DNA from 3 places in the Streptomyces sp. NPDC001108 genome. Region 1 is predicted to be linked to each of the others. Evidence: riboswitches for the same ligand, from Rfam matches in the RefSeq annotation. Region 1 holds a riboswitch; each other region holds the start of a gene.
The links. A riboswitch is a leader RNA that binds a small molecule or an ion and turns the genes downstream of it on or off. The one in region 1 is predicted to bind cobalamin.
Positions count from the first base shown of each region.

Region 2: it holds a riboswitch for cobalamin, as region 1 does, so the genes downstream of both, ACWC97_RS25625 (cobalamin biosynthesis protein) here and ACWC97_RS11740 (prenyltransferase/squalene oxidase repeat-containing protein) in region 1, are expected to answer to the same signal.
Region 3: it holds a riboswitch for cobalamin, as region 1 does, so the genes downstream of both, ACWC97_RS05980 (ribonucleoside-diphosphate reductase subunit alpha) here and ACWC97_RS11740 (prenyltransferase/squalene oxidase repeat-containing protein) in region 1, are expected to answer to the same signal.

Region 1 is NZ_JBSFKL010000004.1:54,452-64,678, forward strand. Features, by position in the region: gene ACWC97_RS11715 (formylglycine-generating enzyme family protein) at 1-36, shown strand, start outside; gene ACWC97_RS11720 (ferredoxin) at 188-421, opposite strand; gene ACWC97_RS11725 (aldehyde dehydrogenase) at 421-1,881, opposite strand; gene ACWC97_RS11730 (MBL fold metallo-hydrolase) at 2,084-3,136, shown strand; gene ACWC97_RS11735 (mycothiol transferase) at 3,207-3,776, opposite strand; cobalamin riboswitch at 3,838-3,981, shown strand; gene ACWC97_RS11740 (prenyltransferase/squalene oxidase repeat-containing protein) at 4,092-5,384, shown strand; gene ACWC97_RS11745 (SCO2322 family protein) at 5,381-6,082, shown strand; gene ACWC97_RS11750 (energy-coupling factor transporter transmembrane protein EcfT) at 6,079-7,242, shown strand; gene ACWC97_RS11755 (ABC transporter ATP-binding protein) at 7,239-8,960, shown strand; gene ACWC97_RS11760 (ECF transporter S component) at 8,957-9,796, shown strand; gene ACWC97_RS11765 (aggregation-promoting factor C-terminal-like domain-containing protein) at 10,115-10,227, shown strand, end outside.
Region 2 is NZ_JBSFKL010000013.1:3,072-13,298, forward strand. Features, by position in the region: gene ACWC97_RS25605 (alpha/beta hydrolase) at 266-1,393, opposite strand; gene ACWC97_RS25610 (class II aldolase/adducin family protein) at 1,460-2,119, opposite strand; gene ACWC97_RS25615 (anion permease) at 2,346-3,650, shown strand; gene ACWC97_RS25620 (hypothetical protein) at 3,683-3,913, shown strand; cobalamin riboswitch at 4,065-4,193, shown strand; gene ACWC97_RS25625 (cobalamin biosynthesis protein) at 4,333-5,319, shown strand; gene ACWC97_RS25630 (cobyric acid synthase) at 5,316-6,878, shown strand; gene ACWC97_RS25635 (putative cobaltochelatase) at 6,875-8,917, shown strand; gene cobO (cob(I)yrinic acid a,c-diamide adenosyltransferase) at 8,917-9,516, shown strand; gene ACWC97_RS25645 (cobyrinate a,c-diamide synthase) at 9,539-10,227, shown strand, end outside.
Region 3 is NZ_JBSFKL010000002.1:250,759-260,985, reverse strand. Features, by position in the region: gene ACWC97_RS05985 (ribonucleotide-diphosphate reductase subunit beta) at 1-402, opposite strand, end outside; gene ACWC97_RS05980 (ribonucleoside-diphosphate reductase subunit alpha) at 402-2,804, opposite strand; cobalamin riboswitch at 2,946-3,071, opposite strand; gene mctP (monocarboxylate uptake permease MctP) at 3,253-4,887, opposite strand; gene ACWC97_RS05970 (DUF3311 domain-containing protein) at 4,884-5,138, opposite strand; gene ACWC97_RS05965 (GntR family transcriptional regulator) at 5,401-6,165, opposite strand; gene ACWC97_RS05960 (extracellular solute-binding protein) at 6,445-7,728, shown strand; gene ACWC97_RS05955 (carbohydrate ABC transporter permease) at 7,832-8,824, shown strand; gene ACWC97_RS05950 (carbohydrate ABC transporter permease) at 8,821-9,651, shown strand; gene ACWC97_RS05945 (glycoside hydrolase family 3 protein) at 9,659-10,227, shown strand, end outside.

The sequences.
Region 1 (10,227 bases):
GTGGGCTTCCGGCTCGCCCGCTCGGGCGCACACTGAGCCGGCCCGCGGGAAGACCTCGCGGGTGCCGGTGATCGCGCCGGACGGCCCGGGCTCCCGCCGCGGGCGAACCCCGGCCGAACGCGGCGGCCGGGGGCGGCCCGTACCGGACGTACTCCGCCACGGGCCTCCCCCACGTGATACGCACCGCCTACTCCTCCGGCGGGAACACCACCTCGTCCGAGCCGGTCAGGGTGATCGTGATCGCCTCGACCGGGCAGCCCTCGGCGGCCGTGAGGACCTTCTCGTCGGCGTCGGTCTCCGCGTCCACCGGGTGGGACTGGCGGGCGGTGTCCAGGGCGAAGCGGCCCGGGGCGTGGTTCAGGCACATGCCGGAGCCGATGCAGACGCCCCGGTCGACCTCCACGGACCAGCGGTCCCCCATCACGCCTCCCCGTATCCGGCCGGCAGGTGGATCATCTTGTGCTCGAAGAACTCGCCGTACCCCTCGGGGCCGAACTCCCGGCCCAGGCCGGAGTTCTTGTACCCGCCGAACGGGCCGAGCATGTCGAGGCTGAAGGTGTTCACGCTGTACGTGCCGGTCCTGACGCGGCGGGCGATGTCGATGCCGTGCTCGGTGTCGGCGGTCCAGACGCTGCCGCTCAGGCCGTACTCGGAGTCGTTGGCGATCCTGACCGCCTCGTCCTCGTCGCCGTACGGCAGCAGGCAGATGACCGGGCCGAAGATCTCCTCGCGTGCGATGCGCATGGAGTTGTCGACATCGCCGAAGAGGGTCGGCTCGACGTACCAGCCGCGCTCCTGGGAGGCCGGGCGGCCGCCGCCTGTGAGGATCTTGGCGCCCTCGTCCTGCCCGGTCCGGATGTAGTCGAGGGAGCGCTGCTGCTGGCGGCGGGCGACCAGCGGGCCCAGTTCGGTGGCGGGGTCGAGCGGGTCGCCGACCTTCAGCGCGCCCGCCGCCGCCGCGAACGCCTCGGCCGTCTCGTCGTAGCGGGAGCGCGGTACGAGGATGCGGGTCTGGGCCACGCACGCCTGGCCGTTGATCATCCAGGCGAACGGGACGATGCCCGCGACGGCCGCGTCCAGGTCGGCGTCGGGCAGGATCACGGCGGCGGACTTGCCACCCAGCTCCAGGGTGACCCTGGTGAGGTTGCGGGAGGCGACCTCCATCACCCGGCGCCCGGCGGCCACCGACCCGGTGAACGACACCTTGTCCACGCCCGGGTGCCCGACCAGGTACTCGCTGACCTCCCGGTCGGCGGGCAGGATCGACAGCACCCCTTCCGGCAGCCCCGCCTCGGCGACGATCTCCGCCAGCAGATAGGCGTCCAGCGGGGTCTCCGGGGAGACCTTGAGCACGGCGGAGCAGCCGGCCAGCAGCGCGGGCGCGAGCTTGGCGGCGGCGGTGAACTGCGGGACGTTCCACGGCACCACGGCCGCGACCACCCCGACCGGCTCCCGGCGCACCAGCAGCGGCCCGAGCGCCCCGGCCCGCCGCTCCTCGTAGCGGAAGTCCCGGGCGACGGTGAGCGCCGAGTCCCACACCATCATCGCGGCGAGCGCCTGCACCATGACGCTCGACGTGTACGGGGTGCCGTTCTGCGCGCTGATGACCCGGGCGAACTCCTCGTACCGGGCGGCGAACGCGTCCTTGATCCGGCTCACCACCGCGATCCGCTCGTCCAGGCTCGTCCGGGACCACGGCCCCTCGTCGAAGGCCCGGCGCGCGGCGGCGACGGCCCGGTCCACGTCCGCCTCGGAGGCGTGCGGCACCCGGCCGATGACCTGCTCGGTGTGGGGCGAGACGACCTCGATCACGTCCCGGCCCAGCGGATCGACCAACTCACCGCCGATGAACAGCTTCCCGTGTTCGACTAGCTCGGTCATGGCCTGCCGCCTCCCGCGCACCGATACGTGAACTGATTACTCGTCAGAACTGATACCAGTTCCAGTTCCAGGAGTCCACGGGCGCACGCCCGGACAGCGGTTGGTCGACCAGGGCTACTACTGGAACAAGTTCTCGTTACAGTAGGGGCATTGGGCCCGACAGGCGGTGGGGCGGGCGGTTCGCCGCGGCCCGCCGGGAGAGATGGGGGACCGCGTGACGCAGGTGACCGACCACGGCGGGGGCGTGCACAGCATCAAGGTGCCGATCCCCGACAACCCGCTGGGCCATACGCTCGTGCACGTCCTGGAGACCGGCCGGGGTCCGGTGCTGATCGACACCGGCTGGGACGACCCGGAGGCGTGGGACACCCTCGTCGCCGGGCTGGAGGCGGTCGGGACGGCGGTGTCCGACATCCATGGCGTGGTCATCACCCATCACCACCCGGACCACCACGGGCTCTCCGGGCGGGTGCGGGAGGCGTCCGGGGCGTGGATCGCCATGCACGCGGCGGACACCGCGATCGTGCGCCGCACCCGCGCCTCCCGGCCCGGGACGTGGATGACGTATCTCGTGACGAAGCTGAGCGCGGTCGGCGCGCCCGAGGAGCATCTCGCGCCGTTGCGGGAGGCGGCGGCCGCCGGGGAGCGGATGCGTACGCTGCCGGGGCTGCGGGCCGCCGTGCCGGACCGGGAGATCGTGCCGGGCGAGCTGCTGGACCTGGCGGGGCGCCGGTTGCGGGCGATCTGGACACCGGGGCACACGCCGGGCCATGTCTGTCTGCATCTGGAGGAGGAGCACCCGGGGAACCTGCCGGGCCGGGGGCGGCTCTTCTCCGGGGACCATCTGCTGCCGGGGATCAGCCCGCACATCGGGCTGTACGAGGACCCGGACGACGCCACGGTCACCGACCCGCTCGGCGACTACCTCGACTCGCTGGAGCGGATCGGCAGGCTCGGGGCGGCCGAGGTGCTCCCCGCCCACCAGTACGCCTTCACCGACGCGGCGGGGCGGGTGCGGGAGCTGCTGGACCACCACGAGGACCGGCTGTCCGGGCTGCTCGGGCTGCTGGCCGAGCCGCTGACGCCGTGGCAGCTGGCCGAGCGGATGGAGTGGAACCGGCCCTGGGAGCGGATCCCGCACGGCTCGCGGAACATCGCGGTCTCGGAGGCCGAGGCGCATCTGCGGCGGCTGGTGAAGCTCGGACGGGCGGAGGCGGTGGCGGGGAGCGAGCCGGTGGCGTACATCGCGGTGTGAGCGATGTGGGCGACGTGGGCGGTACGACCGGCGTGGGCGGACCTCCGGGACGCTCCCCGAACGGCCGAGGCTACTGCCCCACGCGGCCGTCGATGCACTCGCGCAGCAGGTCCGCCTGGCCGCAGTGGCGGGCGTACTCCTCGATGCGGTGCACCAGAAGCTCCCGTACCGAGATCCGGTCCCTGCCGAGCCGCTCGCCAAGGTCCGGGTGGGCGGCAAGGGCGGCGTCGGTCGCGGCCTGCTCGCGCTCCAGGTCCGCGTAGGCGGCGTCGATCACGGCCTGGTCGGCCACGGCCCCGTCGAAGTCCGCGTCGCGCTTCCCGTACAGCTTCGGGAGGGGTTCGCCGTCGCTGATCCAGTTGCGCCAGTCCCGTTCGTCCTCGGCAAGGTGGCGCAGGAGGCCGAGCAAGGAGAGCGTCGAGGGCGGGACGGAGCGGCGGGCCAGCTGCTCCGGGTCCAGGCCCTCGCACTTCATCCTCATGGTCAGCCGGTAGTCGTCCAGGAACTGGGTGAGCGTCGCGAGCTCACCCTCCGGGCTCGCGCCCTCCTCGCTCCGGGGATCGTCGTCCGGGTCCACCCACATGTCGGGATGGACGGTTGCCTGGGTCCAGCGCGCGGGTTGATCGTTCATGGGCGCCATCGTCCTGCGCCGGCGCCTGCGCATGCCACTCGTTTACGGTCCTCGAACACGGCATCGAAGCGGCTTGGGGGCGCCCGGTAGAGTGGGCGGGTCGTCATCATGCCCGTTCAGGGGGAAGCCGGTGCGAATCCGGCACTGACCACGCAGCCGTGAGCCGTCCTCGCCGACGGTGAGTCGGAATGCCCTGTCCCGGTCGTGACCGGCTCGGACCACCGGATCCCCCGGTGGTCGGCACCGTCGAGGTATACGGGGCCGGAGCCTGGTGCCTGAGCGTGCCTGCCCGGATTCACCCCGCAGGAGAGGCACCCGCCCGTCATGACCGTACGCCGCAGCGCAGCGACGCTCGCCGCCACCGCCGCCGTGCTCTGCGCGGCCGCCGCGCCGGCCGCGGTCGCCGCGCCGTCCCCGACGCCCTCGCCGTCCGCCGCCCTGCCCGCCGGGCTGTACGGCACGAAGGACCCCACGTACGACGGGGTGTGGCGGCAGTCGCTGTCCTTCCTGGCGCAGAAGCTCGAAGGGGTCACCCCGGCCGCGAAGTCGGTGGAGTGGCTGATCGGCCAGCAGTGCGCCGACGGCTCGTACGCCGCCTACCGGCCCGACGCCTCCGTGCCGTGCGACGACAAGACGGTGCGGGACACCAACGCCACCGCCGCCGCCACCCAGGCGCTGGTCGAGGTCGGCGGCCACGGGGACATCGTGGACAACGGGGTGCGCTGGCTGAAGTCGGTACAGAACAAGGACGGCGGCTGGGGCTACACGGCGGGCGCGCCCAGCGACGCCAACTCCACCTCGCTGGTGATCGGCGCCCTCGCCCGGCAGGGGCAGCGGCTGTCCGAGATCACCACCCCGGACGGCAGGACGCCCTACGACCCGCTCCTCGCGCTGGCGATCCCGTGCGGCGGCAAGGACGCGGCCGGCGACGAGGCCGGCGGCGCCTTCGCGTACCAGCCGGACAAGAAGGGCAAGCTCGTCGCGAACGCGGACGCCACCGCGGCCGCCGTGCTCGGCTCCATGGGCAAGGCCCTGGCGGTCGGGAACAACGCCCCGGGCAAGGCGCCCGTCTGCCGCCCCGGTGACGTGCGCACGCCCGAGCAGGCAGCGCAGAACGGCGCCCACTACCTCGTCGGCGCCCTCGCGAAGACCGGCCACCTGGACCAGCCGCCGATGCCCGGTTCCGACGACAGTGCCCCGCTGCCCGACGTCGGCAACACCGCGGACGCGGTCGTCGCGCTCTCCGCCTCCGGCCACCGGGACAAGGCCGCCGGGGCGGTCGCCTGGCTGAAGAAGAACTCCGCGGACTGGGCCGCGCAGGGCGGCCCGGCCGCCTACGCCCAGCTCATCCTGGCCGCCCACGCGACCGGCGACGACGCCCGCGACTTCGGCGGCGTCGACCTGGTCGCCCGGCTGAACGCGGCCGGTCCCGCCCCCGCCTCCATCGTCACCCCCGACCCGTCCGCCGACACCGGTTACGTCTCCACGGAGAAGGACCAGGTGCACAGCGGCGACGACGTGATCGGCGGCGTGTGGTGGTACATCGGCATCGGACTGGTCGTCGCGGCGGGCGCGTTCTTCCTGATCAGCGGCCGGCGGAAGAACCAGCAGTCGTGAGGCGCGCGGGAAGCGCCGCGGTGCTGCTGGTCCTCGGCGCGCTGCTGGCCGTGGTCGGCGCGGCCCCGGCCCAGGCGGCCGGTTACCGGTACTGGTCGTTCTGGGAGGGGTCCGGCTCCGGCTGGGCGTACGCCACCCAGGGCCCGTCGCTGGTCCGGCCCGACGACGGTGAGGTGCAGGGCTTCCGGTTCGCGGTGAGCGAGGACTCCCAGAACGCGGCGAAGCCGCGCCGCGCCCCCGTCTTCGCGGAGATCTGCGGGGACACCCCGGCCACCTCCGGCACCAAGCGCGTCGCGGTGGTCATCGACCCGGGCACGGCCGCCGACGCCCCGGGCGGTGCGAACCCGCCCGCACCGCGCGCCGCCTGCGCGCGGGTCGCCCCCGACGCCAGCGCCGCCGAGGCCCTCGCCAAGGTCGCCCGGCCGCTGCGCTACGACAGCAACGGGATGCTCTGCGGCATCGCGGGCTACCCGGCCACCGGCTGCGGCGAGCAGGTCTCCGGCGACGGACACCCCGCCCCGGCCACCTCCGGTGACGCCGCCTCCGGTGACACCACCGCCGCCCCGGCCTCCCCCCGGGCGCAGGCCGACGGCCCGGACGGCTCCGGCGGCCCGTCCGCCGGGGTGTACGTCGGTGTCGGCGCCGTGCTCCTCCTCGGCGTCGCCGGAGTCGTCCAGGCCCGCCGCCGCCGCGGATGACCGCCGCCCCCACCGGCGGCGGCACGCTCCTGACCCGTCGCGGCCCGCTGCGCGCCCCCGAGGCGACCCGGAGCAACGCGCTGCCCGCCGGGGCGTGGTGGCTGTGGGCGCTGGGCCTGGCCACCGCCGCGTCCCGGACCACCAACCCCCTGCTGCTCGGGCTGCTGGTGGGGGTGGCCGGTTACGTCGTGGCGGTGCGCCGCACGGACGCGCCGTGGGCCCGTTCGTACGGGACGTTCGTGCGGATCGGGCTGTTCGTCATCGGGGTGCGGCTGGTGTTCTCGGCCTTCCTCGGGTCGCCGATCCCCGGTACGCATGTGCTGTTCACCCTCCCCGAAGTGCCGCTGCCCGACTGGGCGCAGGGCATCCGGCTGGGCGGCCGGGTCAGCGTGGAACAGCTGGTGTTCGCCCTGTACGACGGGGCGAAGCTGGCCGCGCTGCTGATCTGCGTCGGGGCGGCGAACTCGCTGGCCAACCCGGCCCGGCTGCTGAAGTCGCTGCCGGGCGCGCTGTACGAGGCGGGGGTGGCGGTGGTCGTCGCGATGACCTTCGCGCCGAACATGGTCGCCGATGTGCTGCGACTGCGGACCGCCCGGCGGCTGCGGGGCCGTCCGACCGGGGGGATCAAGGCGGTCCTCCAGATCGGGCTGCCGGTGCTGGAGGGTGCGCTGGAGCGGTCGGTGGCGCTGGCGGCGTCGATGGACGCGCGCGGGTACGGGCGCACCGCCCAGGTGCCGCGCGCCGTCCGGCACACCACGAACGTGCTGACCCTCGGCGGGCTGCTGGGCGTCTGCGCCGGTACATACGGGCTGCTGGCCGCGCAGGGCGCGGTGTACGGGCTGCCGTTGGTGGTCGTCGGGCTGGTCGCGGCGATGGCCGGGCTGCGGCTCGGCGGGGCCCGTTCGGTCCGTACCCGCTACCGGCCCGACCGGTGGGGGGCGCGGGCCTGGCTGGTGGCGGGTTCGGGGGTCGTGGTGGCGGTGTCGATGATCTGGGCGGGCGCCGTCGACGGGGAGGCGCTGCACCCGGGTGTGGTGCCGCTGGTCGCGCCGGTGCTGCCGTTGTGGCCCGCCGCGGCGGTGCTGATCGGGCTGGCGCCCGCGGTGGTGGCCCCGGCCCCGCCGGTGGTGGCCGGTCCGCGTTCCAAGGAGGTGCGATGATCCGGTTCGAGCAGGTCTCGGTACGTTACGAAGAGGCGGAGCATCCCACGCTGTCGGGGGTCGATCTGACCGTCCCGGAGGGTGAGCTGGTGCTGCTGGTCGGCCCGTCCGGTGTCGGCAAGTCGACCTTGCTGGGTACGGTGAGCGGGCTGGTGCCGCACTTCACCGGCGGCACGCTGGGCGGCCGGGTCACGGTCGACGGGCGCGACACCCGCACCCACCGGCCGCGCGAGCTGGCCGATCTGGTGGGCACGGTGGGCCAGGACCCGCTCTCCCACTTCGTCACCGACACGGTCGAGGACGAGCTGGCGTACGGCATGGAGTCGCTGGGCCTGGCCCCCGACGTGATGCGGCGGCGGGTCGAGGAGACCCTGGACCTGCTGGGTCTGGCCGAGCTGCGCGACCGGCCGATCGCCACGCTCTCCGGCGGTCAGCAGCAGCGGGTCGCGATCGGTTCGGTGCTCACCCCGCACCCCAAGGTGCTGGTCCTCGACGAGCCGACGTCCGCGCTGGACCCGGCGGCGGCCGAGGAGGTGCTGTCGGTGCTGCAACGGCTGGTGCACGACCTGGGGACGACGGTCCTGATGGCGGAGCACCGGCTGGAACGGGTGGTGCAGTACGCGGACCAGGTCGTGCTGCTGCCCTCGCGGGGCACCGCTCCGGTGATGGGCGCGCCCGCGGACGTGATGGCGCTCTCGCCGGTGCATCCGCCGGTGGTGGCGCTGGGCCGGCTGGCGGGGTGGGAGCCGTTGCCGCTCTCGGTGCGCGACGCGCGGCGCCGGGCGGGCGGGCTGCGGGAGCGGCTCGCCGACGTGGCGCCGCCCGCTCCGGGGCCGGTGGCCGCGGCGGCGCCGTCGCCGCTCACTGCCGCGCCGGTGCGGCGGGGTGCGCTGGCCCGGCTGCTGGGGCGCGGCGCGCGGCCCGGGGACGGGACCGGGGCCGGGGAGCCGGTCGGAGAGGTCGCGGCCCGGGTGGAACGGCTCGGGGTGCGGCGCGGCCGGGTGGAGGCGCTGCGCCAGGTGTCGCTGACCGTGGCGCCGGGCGAGACCGTGGCGCTGATGGGGCGGAACGGGGCGGGCAAGTCCACCCTGCTGTCCGCGCTCGTCGGCATGGTCGAGCCCACCTCCGGCACCGTCCTGGTCGGCGGCCGGGCCCCGCACCGTACCGAGCCGCGCCAGATGGTGCGCCGGGTCGGGCTGGTCCCGCAGGAGCCGCGCGATCTGCTGTACGCGGACACCGTGGGCGCGGAGTGCGCCGCGGCGGACCGGGACGCGGGCGCCGCGCCGGGAAGCTGCCGGGCCCTGGTCTCCGAGCTGCTGCCGGACGTGCCGGACGGGACCCACCCCCGTGATCTCTCCGAGGGGCAGCGGCTGGCGCTGGCCCTGGCGGTCGTGCTGACCGCGCGCCCCCCGTTGCTGCTGCTGGACGAGCCGACCCGGGGCCTGGACTACGCGGCGAAGGCCCGGCTGGTCGGGGTGGTCCGCGGGCTGGCGGCCGAGGGGCACGCGATCGTGCTGGCCACCCACGACGTGGAACTGGCGGCGGAACTGGCGCACCGGGTGGTGATCCTGTCGGACGGGGAGGTCGTCGCGGACGGGGAGACCCGGAAGGTCGTGGTCTCGTCCCCGGCGTTCGCCCCGCAGACCTCGAAGATCCTCGCCCCGCAGGAGTGGCTGACCGTGTCGCAGGTGCGTACCGCGCTGGGAGAGCCGTCGTGACGGGGCGGCGGGCGGAGCCGGTGGTGCGCCGGGCGCGGCCGGTGCGGCTGGGGCCGCGGGCCGTCGCCGCGCTCGTCCTGGTCAGCGCGATCGGGGTGGTCGCGTTCGGCTGGCCGCTGCTGGCCGGGCCCGGGATCGGACCGGCGCACGCGCAGGACGCGCCGTGGCTGTTCGCCGCGCTGCTGCCGCTGCTGATCGGCGTGGTGGTGGCGATGATCGCCGACTCGGGTCTGGACGCCAAGGCGGTGGCGATGCTGGGGGTGCTGGCCGCCGTCGGCGCGGCGCTGCGGCCGCTGGGGGCGGGCACGGCGGGGCTGGAGCCGATGTTCTTCCTGATGGTGCTGAGCGGGCGGGTCCTCGGGCCGGGCTTCGGTTTCGTGCTGGGCTCGGTGACGATGTTCGCCTCCGCGCTGCTCACCGGCGGGGTGGGGCCGTGGATGCCGTTCCAGATGCTGTCGATGGGCTGGTTCTCGATGGGCGCGGGGCTGCTGCCCGGCGCGGACCGGCTGCGCGGGCGGGCCGAGGCGCTGCTGCTGGCGGGGTACGGGTTCGTGGCGTCGTTCGCGTACGGCACGGTGATGAACCTGTTCGGCTGGGTGACGGTGCCGCCGACGGGGTCGGGGGTCTCCTTCCACGCGGGCGATCCGCTGGCGGAGAACCTGGTCCGGTTCCTGGCGTACTGCCTGGCGACGTCGCTCGGCTGGGACCTGGGGCGGGCGGTGCTGACGGCGGTGCTGACGCTGGCCGTCGGTCCGGCGCTGCTGAAGGCGCTGCGGCGGGCGACCAGGCGGGCCAACTTCGAGGCGCGGGTCACATTCGACGCTCCCGGCGCGTGAGGGCTCCCACAGGACCTTCGTCCTCTCCTACCGGGGTTAGTGGCGCCGGCGGGGCCGGGCGGCCCGGTCGCGTACCGGCCGCGACCTGCGACGACGGCCCGGGGGCGGGGCGGGCGGGCGGCGGGCCGGGCGGCCCTTGGTGCGAGGCGGGCTCGTACCGGGGGTCGTTGCGGCGGCCCAGCGGCCTCGCTATCACTGGATGAGTCGCCGAGCACCGCAGGGTCCGCCCCGATCGGACCCCGGTCGACGAAGCCCGGTCCACCCGCACGATCCGGACCGGTCCGCGACTTCCCCCGTACCCGAACGTTAGGTTCCTCTGTGTCGTTCGCCCGTAACCTCCTCGCCAAGCCCCGCAACTCCCGTCGCACGTCCGCCGTCGCCGGCGCCGCCGTTCTCCTCGGCGCCACCGGTGTGGCCCTCGGGGTCACCCC
Region 2 (10,227 bases), on a different contig from region 1:
GCGGACAAGTCGCAGCCTGGAGTCGCGCGGGTTACGGGACGTCACGGGTAGCAGTCTTGCCCCTGACGGCCCGAAAGCCCAAACGGAACCCGGATTCCCGGGACGGCGATCCCGGTCCGGGCCTGGGACAATGAGGCGTTTACCCTCTCCCATCCGGTCACATCGCGGGGATCCGGGGGCGCCTCACGGATCTTGCGCCGGGCGGACCGGAAGCCCCGGTCCGGGGCCGGTTCGCGGGGAGGACGGGCCGCCCTCCCCGGCCGGGTCACATCAGGGGGACCAGGAAGCGGCGCAGGGTCTCCTCGTAGCGGGCCGGGTCGGCGTTCCACATCGCCGCGTGCGGTGCCTGCGGGACGGTGTGCAGGGCGATCAGGTCGGGGCGGCGGGCGGCGAGGTCGCGGGTCGGCTGCCAGGGGGCGAGCTGGTCGTCCGGGCCGTGGAAGACCAGGGTGGGGGTGCGCAGGGAGCGGGCGACGGATTCGTCCAGCAGCCGGCCGCCGTGCACCCCGGTCTGGCCCTCGGCGGCGCGCTGCGCGAGCGGCAGCAGGAAGGCCGGGACGCCGCGGGCGACGGCCAGGGCGCGCAGGGTGGCGTTCCAGTCCAGGACCGGGGAGTCCAGGACGAGTCCGGAGATCCGGTCGCGCAGGGCGGAGCCGACGGCCGCGTGCAGCGCCATCGAGGCGCCGGTGGACCAGCCGTGCAGGACGACGTCGCGGGCGCCGTGGCGCACGGCGAAGCGGATCGCCGCGTCCAGGTCGCGCCATTCGGACTCGCCGAGGTGGACGAGGCCGTCGGGCGAGCGCGGGGCCCCGGCGTCGCCGCGGTGGGCGAGGTCGAGCACGGGCAGCCGCAGCCCGTTCAGGAAGCCCATGAGGTTCATGGGGTGTTCCCGGGTGGTGCCGAGGCCGTGCACGGTGATGACCCAGGTGTCGCGGGCGCCGGGCACGAACCAGGCGGGCAGGGCGCCGAGTTCGCCGGGGATCTCGACCTCCTCGTGGGCGAGGCCGAGGGCGCGGGAGGGGTCGCCGCTGAACAGCTGCGGGGTCACCCGGACCTTGTCGCCGGGCTCCAGGGTGCCCCGGTCCACGCGTTCCAGTCGGCGGACGACGGTGTCGGGGGCGGCGTGGGCGTTCTCGATCACCGGGCCGACCACGGCGTGGACGTCGTCGCCGACCAGTCCGTACGTGCCGGGACGCAGGGCGGTGAAGGAGCGGGTGAGGGTGACCTGGCCGGCCGCCGTGGCGTGGACGGTGAGTCGGCGGTCGGCGGGGAGCGGGCGCCCCGCGGGGGCCCGCAGGGCGACGTCGCTGGCGTACCGGCCGGCCGCGACCGCCGCCGCGCCGACGCCGAGGACCGTGGTGACGGCTGCTGCCGTGATCGTTGCCGGGCGCACGGCCCCAGTCTCGTGGCGGCGGGGGCGCGCTGCCAGCGGACGGGGCCGTGTGCTGGGCCGGTCGGGTCAGCCCGGCTGTCCGTATCCCTTGAGCGCCTCGCCCACCTCGTCCAGCTGGTCCGGGGTGAGCAGGCTCGGGGTGTGTCCGGGGACGGAGCTCGCGGCGAGCCAGAGGCGGCAGAGCCATTCGAGCTGGGCGGTCCGGTCGTACGCCTGGTCCAGGGTGGCCCCGTAGGTGACGGTGCCGTGGTTGCGGAGCAGGCAGCCGGTGCGGTCCCGGAGGGCGGTAAGCATGTACTCGGCCAGTTCGGGGGTGCCGTAGCGGGCGTAGGCGGCGACGCGGACGGGGCCGCCGAGCATGGCGGCTGCGTAGTGGACCGGGGGGATCTCGGCGACCAGGGTGGAGACGGCCGTGGCGTGCACCGCGTGGGTGTGGACGACGGCGGCGGCGTCCGTGTTCCGGTAGACGGCGAGGTGGAGCGGGAGTTCGCTGGTCGGGACCAGGTCGCCGAAGAGGCGGTTGCCGTCCGGATCGACGCCCACGGCGTCCTCGGGGCGCAGCCGGTCGTAGGGCACTCCGCTGGGGGTGACGAGGATGGTGGAGCCGACCCGGGCCGACACGTTTCCCGACGTCCCGACGACGAGCCCCTCGGCCGCCGTCCGCCGCGCGGTGGCGACGACCCCGTCCCACGCCCGTCCGATCGCGTCACATTGCTGATCGCTCATGCGCCGAAGCTGATCGCTCATGGACCGATCCTGTCAGCCCTGGGGAGCGATGGGTACAGGGCCGGGCGGACCACCGCGTTCCGCCTTCCGGGGAACACACCTCGAACAGAAACGGAACGCCGTGACTCCGGTTGGAGTCACCACAGTGCCCTCCCCAGTTCATCTTCCGTTTACCCAGGTTGCCTACGGTCCACATGCCAATGACGTCGAACGATTGCCTGGGTAAATGGAACACATCACGCTGCTCCTCGCGATTGTGATCGTGACAGCTCTAGTGTTCGATTTCACGAACGGTTTCCACGACACCGCGAACGCGATGGCGACCACCATCTCGACCGGTGCACTCAGACCGAAGACCGCGGTGGCCATGTCCGCCGTTCTCAATCTCGTCGGCGCGTTCCTGTCGGTGGAGGTCGCCAAGACGATCTCCGGCGGGATCGTCAACGAGGACGGGTTGCGCACAGAAGTGATCTTCGCGGCACTCGTCGGCGCCATCCTCTGGAATCTGCTGACCTGGCTGGTCGGGCTGCCCTCCAGCTCGTCGCACGCCCTGTTCGGCGGTCTGATCGGCGCGGCCGTGATGTCGGCGGGCTGGTCGTCCGTCAACGGCGGCACCGTCGTCACCAAGGTGCTGCTCCCCGCGGTCGCCGCCCCGATCGTCGCCGGTGTCGCCGCGCTGCTGGCCACCCGGCTGACGTACCGGATCGGCGGGAAGATCCGCGACGAGGCCCAGGAGAAGGCCACCGCCAAGGGCTACCGGGCCGGCCAGATCGCCTCGGCCGGGCTGGTCTCCCTCGCCCACGGCACCAATGACGCGCAGAAGACCATGGGCATCATCACGCTGGCCCTGGTCACCGGCGGGGTCCTGCACCCCGGGGCCAACCCGCCGGTCTGGGTGATCGTCTCCGCCGGTCTCGCCATCGCGCTCGGCACCTACCTGGGCGGCTGGCGCATCATCCGCACCATGGGCAGCGGCCTCACCGACCTCAAGCCGCCGCAGGGCTTCGCCGCCCAGACCAGCGCGGCCACGGTCATCCTGGCCTCCTCGCACCTCGGCTTCTCGCTCTCCACCACGCAGTCGTGCTCCGGCGCCGTGATGGGCGCGGGCCTCGGCCGCCAGGGCGGTGTGGTCCGCTGGTCCACCGCCACCCGGATGTTCGTCGCCTGGGGCCTGACCCTGCCGGCCGCCGGTCTGGTCGGCGCGGGCGCGGAGCTGCTCACCAAGCAGGGCACCTGGGGCGTCGTCGTGGTCGCGGCCCTGCTGGTCCTGGGCTCCGGCTCGATCTGGCTGCTCTCCCGCCGCAAGCCGGTCGGCCACGACGACGTCGCCCCGGGGTCCGGGGCCCCGGCGCCGGTCCCCGCCGAGCCCGCCGGTGTCGTCACCACGGCCATCGCCGCCGTCAGCCCGCCGCCCACCACCGCGGCCCAGGCCGCCACCACCCCCGCCGCCGCCCCGGCCGCGGCCGTCGTGACCGCCCTCCCGGTCACGCCCAAGGCCCCTCAGGACCCGGCGCAGCCCGCCGCCGTCTGACCGGTCCCGCACCGACCGTCTAAGGAATCAGCATGAAAATCGACTGGGCGGCCCTCGGCTCCGTCTTCGGTGTCTCCCTCGTGGTCACCGTCGCGCTGGTGGGTCTCTTCACCCTGGGCATCGTCGGCCTCTCCAAGCAGCCCGAACCGGCTGCGCAGGGCGGCTCCGGCGGCTCGCCGCTGCTGGCCCGCGCCGGCGCGTACGCCTGCTTCGCGCTCTGCGCGGCGGCCGTCGGGTACGGCATCTTCCTGATCGTCGCCTGACCCGCCCCGCGCACGCCCGCATCGGGCCGGACACCCCCGGGTGCCCGGCCCGATGTGCGTCTCGGCACACTGCCCCGCCGCAGGTCAACGGCAGGTTGACGGGCCTTCGCGGGGCATGGTGGACTGCCGGAGCCAATTACGGCGACAGCAGAGGAAGCCGGTGCGAATCCGGCGCGGTCCCGCCACTGTCACCGGGGAGCGGTCCCCCACACCGGACGTCACGGCGCGCGCGAGCGGGCTGGAAGGCCGGGGGCCCCGCGGATCCGGGAGCCAGGAGACTCTCGTCGCCGGTCACGTCGAACCAGGGCGCGGACCCTGAGTGAGGACATATCGCCATGCCCGGCCGCCATGCGCCCGCCGTCCCAGGCCCCGATGCCTTCCGTACGAGAGTCCGCCGCGGCGCGACGGCCGGCTGAGCCGTGCGAGCCGACCGCATCTTCGCGTACGGCGCCACCGCCGGTCTCCTCGGCGACCTGCTGCTCGGTGACCCCCGCAGGGGCCACCCGGTCGCCGCCTTCGGGCGGGCCGCGGCGGGCGTCGAGCGCCGCCTGTGGCACGACCACCGCGGCTGGGGCGCGCTGCACACCCTGATCTGCGCCGGAGCCGCCGTGGGCGGTGGTGCGGTGGCCGCCCGCGCGGTGCGCCGCAGCCCCGCCGCCTCCGTGGCGCTGACCGCCGCCGCCACCTGGTCCGTCGTCGGCGGCACCTCCCTGGGCCGGGAGGCGCGGGCCATCGGCGGCGCGCTGGAGGCCGGTGACATCGCCCTGGCCCGGGAGCGGCTGCCGCATCTGTGCGGGCGCGACCCGCAGTCCCTGGACGGCCCGCAGATCGCCCGTGCCGTGGTGGAGTCCGTGGCGGAGAACACCTCGGACGCCGTGGTCGGCGCCCTGGTGTGGGGCGCGGTGGCCGGGGTTCCCGGGCTGGCCGGGTTCCGGGCCGTCAACACCCTCGACGCCATGGTCGGCCACAGGTCGCCACGGCTGCGCCGGTACGGCTGGGCCTCGGCCCGCCTCGACGACCTCGCGGGCTGGCCCGGCGCCCGGCTCACCGCCCTGCTCGCGGTGGCGGCCGGGGGCCGCCCCCGGGACGCGCTGCACGCCTGGCGGGCCGATGCCGCCAGACATCCCAGCCCGAACGCGGGTCCGGTGGAGGCCGCGTTCGCCGGGGCGCTCGGCGTACGGCTGGGCGGGACCCTCGCGTACGGCGGCCGGGTCGAACACCGCCCGGTGCTCAACGGGGAGCGCGGCAGGGCCGTGGAGGGCGCGGACATCGAACGCGCGGTGCGGCTGTCGCGGCGGGTCGGCGCGCTGGCCCTCGGCGTGTGCGTGGCGGGGCGGCTCGGTGCCGGCCTCGCCGCACGACGGATCGCCGCGCGGCGGACCGGTACCGGACGGAGGAGCGCATGAGCGGCGGACTGCTGGTCGCCGGAACCACCTCGGACGCGGGCAAGAGCGTCGTCACCGCGGGCATCTGCCGCTGGCTGGTGCGCCGGGGCGTGAAGGTGGCGCCCTTCAAGGCGCAGAACATGTCGTTGAACTCGTTCGTCACCCGCGAGGGCGCCGAGATCGGGCGCGCCCAGGCCATGCAGGCGCAGGCCGCCCGCGTCGAGCCGGCCGCGCTGATGAACCCGGTCCTGCTGAAGCCCGGCGGCGACCGCTCCAGCCAGGTCGTCCTGATGGGGAGGCCGGTCGGCGAGATGAGCGCGCGCGGCTACCACGGCGGCCGGCAGGAGGCCCTGTTCGGCACGGTCACCGACTGCCTGGAGCAGCTGCGGGCCACGTACGACGCGGTGATCTGCGAGGGGGCGGGCAGCCCGGCCGAGATCAACCTGCGGCGCACCGACATCGTGAACATGGGCATCGCGCGGGCGGCGGACTTCCCGGTGGTGGTGGTCGGCGACATCGACCGGGGCGGCGTCTTCGCGTCGTTCTTCGGTACGACCGCGCTGCTGGCCCCCGAGGACCAGGCGCTGGTCGCGGGCTATCTGGTGAACAAGTTCCGCGGTGACGTGTCGTTGCTGGAGCCCGGTCTGGACATGCTGCGCGGGCTGACCGGGCGGCCGACGTACGGGGTGCTGCCCTTCGCCCACGGGCTCGGCATCGACGAGGAGGACGGGCTGCGGGTCTCGCTGCGCGGGGCGGTGCGCGAGTCGGCCGTCGCACCGCCGCACGGCGAGGACGTGCTGCGGGTCGCGGTGTGCGCGGTGCCGCTGATGTCGAACTTCACGGATGTGGACGCGCTGGCCGCCGAACCCGGGGTCGTCGTCCGGTTCGTGGACCGGGCCGAGGAGCTGTCCGACGCCGACCTGGTCGTGGTGCCGGGCACCCGGGGCACGGTCAAGGCGCTGGCCTGGCTCCGGGAGCGCGGACTCGCCGACGCGCTGGCGCGGCGCGCGGCCGCGGGCCGGCCGGTCCTCGGCATCTGCGGCGGCTTCCAGCTGCTGGGCGAGCACATCGAGGACGAGGTGGAGTCCCGGGCCGGCCGCGTCGAGGGCCTCGGTCTGCTGCCCGTGCGCGTCCGCTTCGACCGGGAGAAGACCCTGGCCCGGCCGGTCGGCGAGGCGCTCGGCGCCCCCGTGGAGGGGTACGAGATCCACCACGGGGTGGCGGACGTCCTCGGCGGCGAGCCGTTCCTGGACGGCTGCCGGGTGGGGGCGGTGTGGGGCACCCACTGGCACGGCTCGCTGGAGAGCGACGCGTTCCGCCGCCGCTTCCTGGCCGAGGTGGCGCGGGCCGCCGGCCGGCGTTTCGTCCCCGCCCCCGACACCTCCTTCGGCGCGCTGCGCGAGGAGCAGCTGGACCGGCTCGGCGACCTGATCGAGGAGCACGCCGACACCGACGCGCTGCTCCGGCTCATCGAGTCGGGCGCGCCGCCGGGGCTCCCGTTCGTCCCGCCCGGGGCGCCCGGCGGCGCCCTGCCTCATCCCCGTACATCCGCGAAAGACGCAGGAGGGACCGCCCAGTGAGTACGCATTTCCCGTTCACCGCCGTCGTCGGGCAGCAGGACCTGCAGCTCGCCCTGTTGCTCAACTCCGTCTCGCCGGCCATCGGCGGGGTGCTGGTGCGGGGCGAGAAGGGCACCGCGAAGAGCACCGCCGTACGCGCGCTGTCGGCGCTGCTGCCGCCGGTGGCCGTCATGCCGAGGTGCCGGTTCTCCTGCGATCCGGCGGCGGCCGACCCGGCGTGTCCGGACGGCCCGCACGAGCCGGGGGCCGGTGTGTCGCGGGACGCCCGGATGGTGGAGCTGCCGGTCGGCGCGTCGGAGGACCGGCTCGTGGGGGCGCTCGACATCGAGCGGGCGCTCGCCGAGGGCGTGAAAGCGTTCGAGCCGGGGCTGCTGGCCGACGCGCACCGGGGCATCCTCTACGTCGACGAGGTCAACCTGCTCCACGACCACCTGGTGGACCTGCTGCTGGACGCGGCCGCCATGGGCGCGTCGTACGTGGAGCGGGAGGGCGTCTCGGTCCGGCACGCGGCGCGTTTCCTGCTGGTCGGGACGATGAACCCGGAGGAGGGCGAGCTGCGGCCGCAGCTGCTGGACCGGTTCGGGCTGACCGTCGAGGTCGCCGCGTCCCGGGAGACCGACCAGCGGGTCGAGGTGGTGCGGCGGCGGCTGGCGTACGACGACGACCCGGCGGGGTTCGCGGCCGGCTGGGCCGGGGAGGAGGAGGCGCTGCGGGCGAGGATCGCCGCCGCGCGGGCGCTGCTGCCCGCGGTGGTCCTCGGCGACGCGCCGCTGCGGCAGATCGCCGCGACCTGCGCCGCCTTCGAGGTCGACGGGATGCGCGCGGACATCGTGATGGCGCGGACGGCCACGGCGCTGGCCGCCTGGGCGGGGCGTACGGAGGTGCTCGCCGAGGACGTGCGGCAGGCGGCGCTGCTCGCCCTCCCGCACCGGCGGCGGCGCAACCCCTTCGACGCGCCGGGGCTCGACGAGGAGAAGCTGGACGACACGCTGGAGCGGAACGGCGGGGACGACGATCCGGACCCGGACGGCCCGGACGGCGGCGGCCGGCCGCCGCGGGACGACGGCCCGGGCACGCCGCAGGACCCCGGGCAGGGCGCCGACGACACGCCCGGCCCCTCCGTACCGGAGCAGGGCCAGGGCCAGGAGCGGGGCCAGGAGCAGGGCCGGCCGTCCGGGGGCGGCGAGCAGCGCCCGGTGGGCGCCACCGAGCCGTTCCGTACGAAGACGCTGAGCGTCCCCGGCCTGGGCGAGGGCGCGGCGGGGCGGCGCTCCCGGGCCCGTACCGAGCACGGGCGCACCACCGGCGCGCGACGCCCGGAGGGCGCCCTGACCAAGTTGCACCTGGCCGCGACGGTCCGGGCCGCCGCCCCGCACCAGCGGGCGCGCGGCCGGTCGGGGCGCGGGCTGGTGGTCCGGCGGGACGATCTGCGGCAGGCGACGCGGGAGGGGCGCGAGGGGAACCTGGTGCTCTTCGTGGTGGACGCCTCCGGGTCGATGGCGGCCCGGCAGCGGATGGCGGCCGTGAAGGGCGCGGTGCTGTCGCTGCTGCTCGACGCGTACCAGCGGCGGGACAAGGTCGGGCTGGTCACCTTCCGGGGCCGGGACGCCGAGGTGGTGCTGCCGCCGACGTCGTCGGTGGACGCGGCGGCGGCCCGGCTGGAGCTGCTGCCGACCGGTGGGCGCACCCCGGTCGCGGCCGGGCTGCTGAAGGCCCATGAGGTGCTGCGGGTGGAGCGGCTGCGCGATCCCTCGCGCCGTCCGCTGCTGGTCGTGGTGACCGACGGGCGGGCGACCGGCGGCCCCGGGCCGGTGGCGCTGGCGTCCCGGGCGGCGCGGCTGCACGCCGCGGAGGGCGTCGCCTCGGTCGTCGTGGACTGCGAGTCGGGGCCGGTGCGGCTCGGGCTCGCGGCCGAGCTGGCCCGGGATCTCGGCGGCACCGCCGTGACCCTGGACGAGCTGCGGGCCGATGCGATCACCGGACTCGTCAAGGGCGTCCGGGAAGCGGGCAAGAGGGACATCACCAGGAGGGCCGCGTAATGCCGCAGGGACAGCCGACCACCGTGCCGGACGACGGGCTCACCACCCGTCAGCGCCGCAACCGGCCGCTGCTGATGGTGCACACCGGCATCGGCAAGGGGAAGTCGACGGCGGCCTTCGGGATGGCGCTGCGCGCCTGGAACCAGGGCTGGCCCGTCGGGGTCTTCCAGTTCGTCAAGTCGGCGAAGTGGAAGGTCGGCGAGGAGAACGCGCTGAAGGTCCTCGGCGCGAGCGGCGAGGGCGGCTCCGTCGCCTGGCACAAGATGGGCGAGGGCTGGTCGTGGGTCCAGCGCGACGGCCAGCAGGACAACGAGGAGGCGGCGCGCGAGGGCTGGGAGCAGATCAAGCGCGACCTGGCCGCCGAGACGTACCGGCTGTACGTCCTCGACGAGTTCGCCTACCCGCTGCACTGGGGGTGGGTCGACACCGCCGAGGTGGTCGAGGTGCTGCGCGCCCGTCCCGGCACCCAGCACGTGGTGATCACCGGCCGCAACGCGCCGCGGGAGCTGCTGGACGCGGCGGATCTGGTGACCGAGATGTCCAAGGTCAAGCACCCGATGGACGCCGGTCAGAAGGGTCAGCGGGGCATCGAATGGTGAGCTCCGCCCCGGGGGTCCCCCGGTGAACGTGCCACGTCTGGTGATCGCCGCGCCCTCCTCGGGCAGCGGCAAGACCACCGTCGCGACGGGGCTGATGGCGGCCTTCGCGGGGCGCGGCCTGGCCGTCTCCCCGCACAAGGTCGGGCCCGACTACATCGACCCCGGCTACCACACGCTGGCCACCGGGCGGCCGGGGCGCAATCTCGACGCCTACATGTGCGGCCCCGGCCTGGTCGCCCCGCTGTTCGCGCACGGGGCGGCCGGGTGCGACCTGGCGGTGGTCGAGGGCGTGATGGGGCTGTACGACGGGGCGTCGGGCCAGGGCGAACTGGCGTCGACGGCCCAGGTGTCGAAGCTGCTGCGGGCGCCCGTGGTGCTGGTCGTCGACGCGTCCTCGCAGTCCCGGTCGGTGGCGGCGCTGGTGCACGGCTTCGCGTCGTGGGACCCGCGGGTGCGGATCGGCGGGGTGATCCTCAACAAGGTCGGTTCGCAGCGCCACGAGGAGCTGCTGCGGGACGCGCTGGACGAGTCGGGGCTGCCGGTGCTGGGGGTGCTGCGGCGGGCCGAGCGGGTGGCGGTGCCCTCGCGCCATCTGGGGCTGGTGCCGGTGGCCGAGCGGCGCGGCGACGCGGTGGGCGCGGTCGGGGCGATGCGCGAACAGGTGGAGGCGGGGTGCGACCTGGAGGCGCTGATGACGCTGGCCCGGTCCGC
Region 3 (10,227 bases), on a different contig from region 1:
GACCGCGTCGAACGCCGCCGCCCGGTCCTGCGGATCGGGCAGATAGGTGTCCAGCAGCGTCAGATAGAACTGGACGTGCACGGCCTCCTCGAAGAGCTGCCGCGACAGGTACAGCCGCGCCTCGGGGGAGTTGATGTGCTTGTACAGCGTCAGCACGAGGTTGTTGGAGACGATCGAGTCACCGGTCGCGAAGAACGCGACGAGCCGCCCGATCATGTGCTGCTCGCCCGGCGACAGCTTGGCCAGGTCGGCGACGTCGGAGTGGAGGTCGACCTCCTCCACCGTCCAGGTGTTCTTGATCGCGTCCCGGTAGCGCTCGTAGAAGTCCGGGTAGCGCATCGGACGCAGGGTCAGCTCGAAACCCGGGTCCAGCAGGTTCTTCTCGGAGTGGGTGGAGCTCATTACTGGCATGCCTCGCAGGACTCGGGGTTTTCGAGGGAGCAGGCGATCGCGTCCGCGTCGGGTGCCGACGCCTGCTGTACGGGAAGGGGGGCGGCGGCGGCCTGGCCGGAGGCCGCGCGGGCGATCCGGGTCGCCGGGCGCGAGCGCAGGTAGTACGTCGTCTTCAGCCCCTGCTTCCAGGCGTACGCGTACATCGAGGAGAGCTTGCCGATCGTCGGCGTCTCCAGGAACAGGTTCAGCGACTGGCTCTGGTCCAGGAACGGGGTACGGGCCGCCGCCATGTCGATCAGGCCGCGCTGCGGGATCTCCCACGCGGTGCGGTACAGCGCCCGCACGTCCTCGGGGATCCAGGCGAAGCCCTGCACCGAGCCGCTCGCCTCGCGCAGCGCCTCACGGGTCCGCGCGTCCCACACGCCGAGCTGCTTCAGCTCCTCCACCAGGTACGCGTTGACCTGGAGGAACTCACCGCTGAGCGTCTCGCGCTTGAAGAGGTTGGAGACCTGCGGCTCGATGCACTCGTACACCCCGGCGATCGAGGCGATCGTCGCGGTCGGCGCGATGGCCAGCAGGAGCGAGTTGCGCATGCCGGACTTCGCGACCCGGGCGCGCAGCGCCTCCCAGCGCTCCGGCCAGTTCAGCCCGGTGTCGTAGTGGTCGGGGTGCAGCACCCCGCGCGCCGCGCGCGTCCGCTCCCAGGCGGGCAGCGGGCCCGAGCGCTCGGCGAGCTCGCAGGACGCCTCGTAGGCGGCGAGCATGATCCGCTCGGAGATCCGGGTGGAGAGCGCGCGGGCCTCCGGCGAGTCGAACGGCAGCCGCAGCTGGAAGAAGACGTCCTGGAGCCCCATGGCGCCCAGGCCCACCGGGCGCCACTGGGCGTTGGAGCGGCCCGCCTGCTCGGTCGGGTAGAAGTTGATGTCGACGACCCGGTCCAGGAAGGTCACGGCGGTGCGGACGGTGGCGTCCAGCCGCTCCCAGTCGATGGAGCCGCCGGCGACGAACGCGCCGAGGTTGACCGAGCCCAGGTTGCAGACGGCGGTCTCACCGTCGTCGGTGACCTCCAGGATCTCGGTGCACAGGTTCGACGAGTGGACGACGCTGCCCGGCTCGGCGGTCTGGTTCGCGGTCCGGTTGGAGGCGTCCTTGAAGGTCATCCAGCCCTGGCCGGTCTGGGCGAGGGTGCGCATCATCCGGCCGTACAGCTCGCGGGCCGGGAGCGTCCGGCGGGCCAGCCCCTTCGCCTCGGCGGCCCGGTACGCGGCGTCGAACGCGTCGCCCCACAGGTCGACCAGGTCGGGCACGTCGACCGGGGAGAACAGCGACCACTCGCCGTCCGCCTCGACCCGGCGCATGAACTCGTCCGGCACCCAGTGCGCCAGGTTCAGGTTGTGCGTGCGCCGCTGGTCCTCGCCCGTGTTGTCGCGCAGCTCCAGGAACTCCTCGATGTCCGCGTGCCAGGTCTCCAGGTAGACGGCGGCGGCGCCCTTGCGGCGGCCCCCCTGGTTGACGGCGGCGACCGAGGCGTCCAGCGTCTTGAGGAACGGCACGATGCCGTTGGAGTGCCCGTTGGTGCCGCGGATCAGCGAACCGCGCGAGCGGATACGGGAGTACGAGAGGCCGATGCCGCCCGCGTGCTTCGAGAGCCGGGCCACCTGGTGGTAGCGGTCGTAGATCGAGTCCAGCTCGTCCAGCGGCGAGTCCAGCAGGTAGCAGGAGGACATCTGCGGGTGCCGGGTACCGGAGTTGAACAGGGTGGGGGAGGAGGGCAGGTAGTCGAGCCGGCTCATCAGGCCGTACAGCGCCGCCACCTCGTCCAGGGCGCGCTGCGACTCGTCCTCGGCGAGCCCGGACGCCACCCGGAGCATGAAGTGCTGCGGGGTCTCGACGACCTGGCGGGTGTGCGGGTGGCGCAGCAGGTAGCGGCTGTGCAGGGTGCGCAGCCCGAAGTAGCCGAAGCGGTCGTCCGCGCCGTCGGCGAGGGACTGGTCCACCAGCGCGTCCAGCGCCGGTGCGTGCCGGGCGACGAAGGCGGCGGTGCGGTCCGCGATCAGGCCCTCGCGGTGCCCCACGGCGACCGACGCGGAGAAGGAGACCGCGCCCTGGCCCGCCGCCTCGTCCGCGATGGCGAGGGTCAGCAGGCGGGCGGCCAGCCGGGAGTACGCGGGGTCCTCGGAGATCAGGCCCGCGGCCGCCTCGGTGGCCAGCGCACGCAGCTCCGCCTCGTCCGCCCGCGCGCTGCGGCCGCGCAGGGCGGCGGCGGCGACCCGGCCGGGGTCGGTGTCGGGCAGATCGGCGGTGAGGGCGGTCAGGGTCCGCAGCAGCGCCGCTCCGGGACCGTCCTGTGCGGCTGCCTCGGACTCGACGGACGCGGCGACTGAAGCCGGATCGGCTGGCGCGATGGTCACGTGTTGCTCTCCCACGCTCGGCTCGGGGCCGGCGGGGGAACGGGGCAGCCCGCGAAGGACGCACCCGGGCCGGGGCAGCACTCCGCGCGGCGTCCACCGGCCCAACCGCGAGGCCCGGACGTCTGGGCATCCGGTTCGGTCGAGCCGGATGCGCTGTCGGCAGGTCCTCGGACTGGCTCGGGTGCGCAAAAGCGCACGGGATACACCGTTGCGGGACAGTTCCGGATTCGCACCGGATTCCCCTGCGACGACAGCGAGGATGAGCATACATGTGGGGGCCGCCCGATGAGGCAGCCCCCACATGTTGTGTCGTACGACGCAGGATCAGGCCGCTCCCGCAACGGCGGGCGGCCCGCCCCCGCCCCTCGGGAAGGGGCGGGAACGGGCCGTGGAGGCCCGGTGACGGGCCCTGCCGGAGGGTGTTCCCGGGGCGCCGGGAAGCGGGCCGTCAGTGGCCGCCCGGAGCCCCCGCGGTGGCCGGCGGGAGCTCCGCCCGCACGCCCGGGTCGCCCGCGTCGGCCGTGTAGTCGGCCGGCGAGGTCTCGTCCGTACCGGCGGGCGCCTTCACGGCGTTCAGGACGAAGGTCAGCACCACCGTCACGACCACGTTCAGCACGAACGCGGTGAGGCCGATGTAGCCGATCTCGCCGATGCCGGGGATCTCCGCCGACGAACCGCCGAAGTGCTTCTGGGTCGGCGAGGCGACCCCGTACGCGGCGACCGTCCCGTACACCATGCCGACCGCCCAGCCCGCGAGCAGCGCCCAGCGGTGGAACCAGCGGGTGAACAGCCCGCCGACCAGGGCCGGCATCGTCTGGAGGATCCAGATCCCGCCGAGGAGCTGGAAGTTGATCGCGACGGTCTTGTCCATGGTGAGGACGAAGGCCAGCGCACCGACCTTGACCAGCAGCGACACCAGCTTGGATACCTTGGTCTCCTGCTCCGGGGTGGCGTCGGGCCTCAGGAAGTCCTTGTAGATGTTGCGGGTGAAGAGGTTCGCCGCGGCGATCGACATGATGGCGGCGGGCACCAGCGCGCCGATGCCGATCGCGGCGAAGGCCACCCCCGCGAACCAGTCCGGGAACATGTTCTCGAACAGCTGCGGGATGGCGAGCTGCCCGTTGTCCACCTTGATCCCGGCGGCGATCGCCATGAAGCCGAGCAGCGCCAGCAGGCCCAGCATCAGCGAGTACAGCGGCAGGATCGTGGTGTTGCGCCGGATCACGTTGCGGCTGCGGCTGGAGAGCGTCGCCGTGATGGAGTGCGGATACATGAACAGCGCCAGCGCCGAGCCCAGCGCCAGGGTCGCGTACCCCCACTGGCCCGCCTCGCCCGGGGCGAGTGCGCCGCGCGGCTTGCCGGTGGTCGGACTGGTCTCGGAGAACGCCTCGCCCGCCTTGGCGAAGATGTCGTGGAAGCCGCCCAGCTTGATCGGGATGTAGATGATCGCCACGGCGATGACCAGGTAGATCAGCCCGTCCTTGACGAACGCGATCAGCGCGGGCGCGCGCAGCCCGGACGAGTAGGTGTACGCGGCGAGCACCGCGAACGCGAGCAGCAGCGGCAGGTCCTTGATGAACCAGTGCGTGTTCTCGCCGCCGCCGACGCCCATCACGTCCAGCACCGCCTGGATGCCCACGAGTTGGAGCGCGATGTACGGCATGGTGGCGAGGATGCCGGTGACGGCGACCGCCAGCGACAGCCCCTTCGAGCCGAACCGCCCGCGGACGAAGTCAGAGGTGGTGACGTAGCCGTGCTTGTGCGAGACCGACCACAGCCGGGGCAGGAAGGTGAAGATCAGCGGGTACACCAGGATCGTGTACGGAACGGCGAAGAAGCCCGCCGCGCCCGCCGCGTAGATCGCCGCCGGTACGGCGACGAAGGTGTACGCCGTGTACAGGTCGCCGCCGAGCAGGAACCAGGTCACCCAGGTGCCGAACGAGCGTCCGCCCAGACCCCATTCGTCGAGGCTGGCCTCGTTCTCGGCCCTGCGCCAGCGGGCGGCCAGGAAGCCCATGACCGTGACCGCCACGAAGAAGAAGATGAAGACGCCGAGCGCGACGCCGTTCACGCCGTCCTTCATGCGCGCTCACCCCCCTTGCGGGCGCGCTGGTCGCGCTGCCACAGCTTGTACGCGACCATCGTGAGCGCGGTGGAGATCAGCACCCAGAGCATCTGGTACCAGTAGAAGAACGGGATGCCGATGAAGGTGGGGTCCACCTTCGCGTACGAACCCACCCAGAGCATCGCCACGAACGGCGCGACCAGACAGAGCGCGACGACCACTCTGACCGGTGTGATGGTGGGCGGTTTTTCCTCTGGTTCCACGGACATGCGGCGACTCCGTCCCCTCGCTGATCACCCTGTAATGCGCAGGAAATCTAGGGGAGGTTCCGGTCACCGTCACCCCCTGTCCGCATTGCGGTCCGACAACGGTCCGACCGGTTGGTACGTATGTGTGAGATCGCGTCATACGTACGGGAGTTGGTCCGTACCAGGGCAGCCGAAAGGCCCCTGCGGAGTGGTGCGCTCCACAGGGGCCCGAGGGTGGTGGCACGGGAAGGGATGGCCGGAAATGGCCTCCCGTCCGCCGGAATCAGTCGATGGGCCGCTTGAGTCGCGCCACGAACTTGTACCGGTCGCCGCGGTAGACCGAGCGCACCCACTCCACCGGCTCGCCCTGCCCGTCCAGCGAGTGCCGGGAGAGCATCAGCATCGGCAGACCCACGTCGGTGCCGAGCAGCCCGGCCTCGCGCGGGGTGGCCAGCGAGGTCTCGATGGTCTCCTCGGCCTCGGCCAGCCGTACGTCGTAGACCTCGGCCAGCGCGGTGTAGAGAGAGGTGTACTTCACCAGGGAGCGGCGGAGCGCCGGGAAGCGCTTGGCCGAAAGGTGTGTGGTCTCGATCGCCATCGGCTCGCCGCTGGCCAGCCGGAGCCGCTCGATCCGCAGCACCCGCCCGCCGGTGGTGATGTCGAGCAGCCCGGCGAGGGTGTCGTCGGCCGTCACATAGCCGATGTCCAGCAGCTGGGACGTCGGTTCCAGCCCCTGGGCACGCATGTCCTCGGTGTACGAGGTGAGTTGGAGGGCCTGCGAGACCTTCGGCTTGGCGACGAAGGTGCCCTTGCCCTGGATGCGCTCCAGCCGGCCCTCGACGACCAGCTCCTGGAGCGCCTGGCGCACGGTGGTGCGCGAGGTGTCGAACTCGGCGGCCAGGGTCCGCTCAGGGGGCACGGGGGTGCCCGGCGGCATGGTGTCCGTCATGTCCAGCAGATGTCGCTTCAGCCGGTAGTACTTCGGGACGCGTGCCGTGCGTGTGGCCGCGCCCGTCTCGTTCTCCGTACTGCCCCCGTCGGCACCCATGGTCCGCCTTCCCGACGCTTGCGTTGCTGCCGTCACCGGCTCCTCCGTCTGTCGCGGCTCACATGGTGGCACGGTCCGGTCACGGCTGGTCGCCCTCCCTTAGGTGTCGGTCCTATAACGGACGCGAGTGCACTTCTTATACACCCTTGACACCCCAAAAGGTCTAGGCCAAGCTCCCGGTACTGGTCTAAACCATTAAAGACCAGGTCCAGCCCCAGCAGTACTCGTCGAATGTCTTCGCGGTGGGCGGGGTTGCAGTATCCCTGAGGAGGGTTTGGCGTGAAGCGCAAGCTCATCGCGGCGATCGGCGTCGCGGGCATGATGATCGGCCTCGCCGCGTGTGGGTCCGACGACGGCGGAGACAGCGGCAAGAAGGCCGGTCCCGACGCCTACAAGGGTCAGACGCTGACCGTCTGGACGATGTCCGGCTCGAACCCCGACGGATGGACCAAGAAGGTCACCGAGGAGTTCGAGAAGAAGACCAAGGCCAAGCTGAAGATCGAAGTCCAGGACTGGAACGGCATCCAGCAGAAGGTCACCACCGCCCTCTCGGAGTCCAACCCGCCGGACGTCCTGGAGATCGGCAACACCCAGACCCCGGCCTACGCCAAGACCGGCGGCCTCGCCGACCTCGGCGACCTCAAGAAGGAGATCGGCTCCGCCTGGGCCGACGGCGTCAACCAGCCCTCCATCTACGACGGCAAGCAGTACGCCCTGCCGTGGTACGTGGGCAACCGCGTCGTCATGTACAACAAGAAGGTCTTCAAGGACGCTGGCATCACCGAGACGCCGAAGACCCGCGCCGACCTCTTCAAGGCCTTCGAGGCCATCGAGAAGAAGGGCGACGCCGAGCCGATCTACCTGCCCGGCCAGAACTGGTACTTCTTCGACGGCCTGCTCGTCGGCAAGGACGTCTCCCCGGTCAAGAAGGAAGGCGACAAGTACGTCTCCAACCTGGCCGACCCGAAGGTCGCCGAGGCCATGGATGTGTACAAGAAGTACCAGTCCTACTCCAAGGCCCCCAAGGACAAGGACGAGGCCACCCCGCAGCAGGCCGAGGTCTTCGCCAAGGGCAAGACCGGCGCCATCATCGCCATGGGCTACGAGGCCGGCACCGCCATCAAGGCCAACCCGAAGCTCAAGGACGACATCGGCTTCTTCACCATCCCCGGTGAGACCGCCGACAAGCCCGAGGGCGTCTTCCTCGGCGGCTCCAACCTCGCCGTGGCCGCGGGCAGCAAGAAGCAGGACCTGGCCAAGGAGTTCCTGAAGATCGCGCTCTCCGAGGAGAACGACGGCGCGCTCATCAAGGAGGCCGGCTGGTCCCCCAAGAACGACGCCATGCAGAAGTACACCGTCGGTCAGCCCGCCGCCGAGGCCGCCGGCCCCGCCGCCGCCAAGTCCGGTGGCACCACGCCGCTGATCCCGGAGTGGGCGCCGGTCGAGAACCCGCCGAACCCGATCAAGACCTACATGACGCTGGTCCTGCAGGGTAAGTCGCCCGCCGACGCCGCCAAGCAGGTCGAGGGCGAGCTCAACAAGCGCCTCAGCCAGCAGCAGTAGTTCGCAGCTAGCGCGTCCCGCGCCGGGGGCGGCGGGTTCCGACCCGCCGCCCCCGGCCGTACGCATCGTTCCGTGTAGGGCTTTGTTGGAAGAGATGGCGAGCATGGCAGTGCAGACCGATCCCTCGGACGTGGCCGGGACGGCCGCGGGCCGCGGCCGGGACGGGATACCACCCGTCGGGCAGCACGGGGGGAAGAAGCGGAGAGTGGGTATCGGCGCCGCGCCGTACCTGCTGATGGTTCCCGCGCTCGCGGTGACGGCGATCTTCCTCGGGTATCCCCTGGTGAAGAACGCCATGCTGTCGTTCCAGAACCTCAACATGGGGCAGCTGATCCAGCATGTCACCGAGTGGAACGGCTTCAAGAACTACCAGGAGATCCTCACCGGAGAGGACTTCTGGAGGGTAACCCTCCGCACGATCGTGTTCACCGCCGCCAACGTCGCGCTGATCATGATCATCGGTACCCTGGTCGGCCTGCTGCTCGCCCGCCTCGGCAAGAAGATGCGGTTCACCTTGTTGATCGGCCTGGTGCTCGCCTGGGCCATGCCGATCGTGGCGGCGTCCACCGTCTACCAGTGGCTCTTCGCCTCCCGCTTCGGCGTGGTCAACTACGTGCTGGACAAGCTCGGCTGGCACTCGATGGCCGACTTCAACTGGACCGGATCGCAGTTCTCCACGTTCTTCGTGGTCACCCTGATGATCGTCTGGCAGTCCATCCCGTTCGTGGCGATCAACCTCTACGCGGCGACCACGACCATCCCCAAGGAGCTCTACGAGGCGGCCTCCCTCGACGGCGCCGGCAGCTGGAAGAGTTTCACCTCGGTGACCATGCCGTTCCTGCGGCCCTTCCTCTACGCCACGACCTTCCTCGAGGTCATCTGGGTCTTCAAGGCGTTCCCGCAGATCTTCACCATCAGTGAGGGCGGCCCCAACCGCCTCACCGAGACCCTGCCGATCTACGCCTTCGTCGAAGGTGTCGGCAACCAGCACTACGGCATGGGCGCGGCGATCTCGCTGCTCACCATCCTGATCATGCTGGGGCTGACCTCGTACTACCTCCGCATCGTTCTCAAGCAAGAGGAGGACGAGCTGTGAAGCGCTCACTGTTCGGCCGCATCTGGCCCAACGCCCTCGCCCTCATCCTCTTCGTCGGGCTGGTCTTCCCCGTCTACTGGATGTTCAGCACGGCCTTCAAGCCGACCGGCGACATCATCACCGAGACCCCGGTCTGGTTCCCCACCGAGATCACCTTCGAGCACTTCAAGACCGCGTACAACGCGCCGAACTTCCTGACCCTGGTCGGGAACTCGCTGACGGTCACCCTGCTCGCCGTGTCCTTCTCGCTGATCATCGCGCTCTTCGCGTCGTTCGCACTGGCCCGCATGCGTTTCAAGGGCCGCAAGGGCATGATCCTCGTCTTCATGATCGCTCAGATGGCGCCCTGGGAAGTCATGGTCATCGCGATCTATCTCCTGGTGCGCGACGCGGACATGCTCAACAGCCTGGTTCCGCTGACGCTCTTCTACATGGTGATGGTGCTCCCCTTCACGATCCTCACGCTCCGCGGCTACGTTGCCGCGGTGCCCAAGGAACTGGAGGAGTCCGCCATGGTCGACGGCTGTACCCGCCCGCAGGCCTTCATCAAGGTCATCCTGCCGCTGCTCGCCCCCGGCCTGATGGCCACCTCGCTCTTCGGCTTCATCACCGCGTGGAACGAGTTCCCGCTGGTCCTCATCCTCAACAAGGACCCCGAGGCCAAGACGCTGCCGCTCTGGCTGTCCCAGTTCCAGAGCCAGTTCGGCGACGACTGGGGCGCAACCATGGCGGCCGCCTCGATCTTCGCCATCCCGATCCTGATCCTCTTCGTCTTCCTGCAGCGCAAGGCCGTCAGCGGCCTCACCGACGGCGCCGTGAAGGGATAACGCAGTCATGACCACCTCGATATCCGCCACGGACACCGTCACCCGCGACGCGCTCGCCGTCCTCCAGCCCGGATTCACCGGCACCACCGCCCCCGAGTGGGTGCTGCGCCGGGTCGACGAGGGCCTCGCCTCCGTCGCCCTCTTCGGCCGCAACATCCGGACGGCCGAGCAGGTCACCGCGCTCACCGCCCGGCTCAGGGCCGAGCGCGAGGACCTCCTCGTCGCGATCGACGAGGAGGGCGGCGACGTCACCCGCCTGGAGGTCCGCACCGGCTCCTCCTTCCCCGGCAACCTCGCCCTCGGCCACGTCGACGACCTCGGGCTGACCCGCGAGGTCGCCCGGGAACTCGGCCGCCGGCTCGCCGAGTGCGGCGTCAACCTCAACTGGGCGCCCTCCGCCGACGTCAACTCCAACCCGGGCAACCCGATCATCGGCGTACGCGCCTTCGGCGCCGACACCGAGCTGGTGGCCCGGCACACCGCCGCGTACATCGAGGGCCTCCAGTCCTCCGGCGTCGCCGCCTGCACCAAGCACTTCCCGGGGCACGGCGACACCGCGATCGACTCGCACCACGC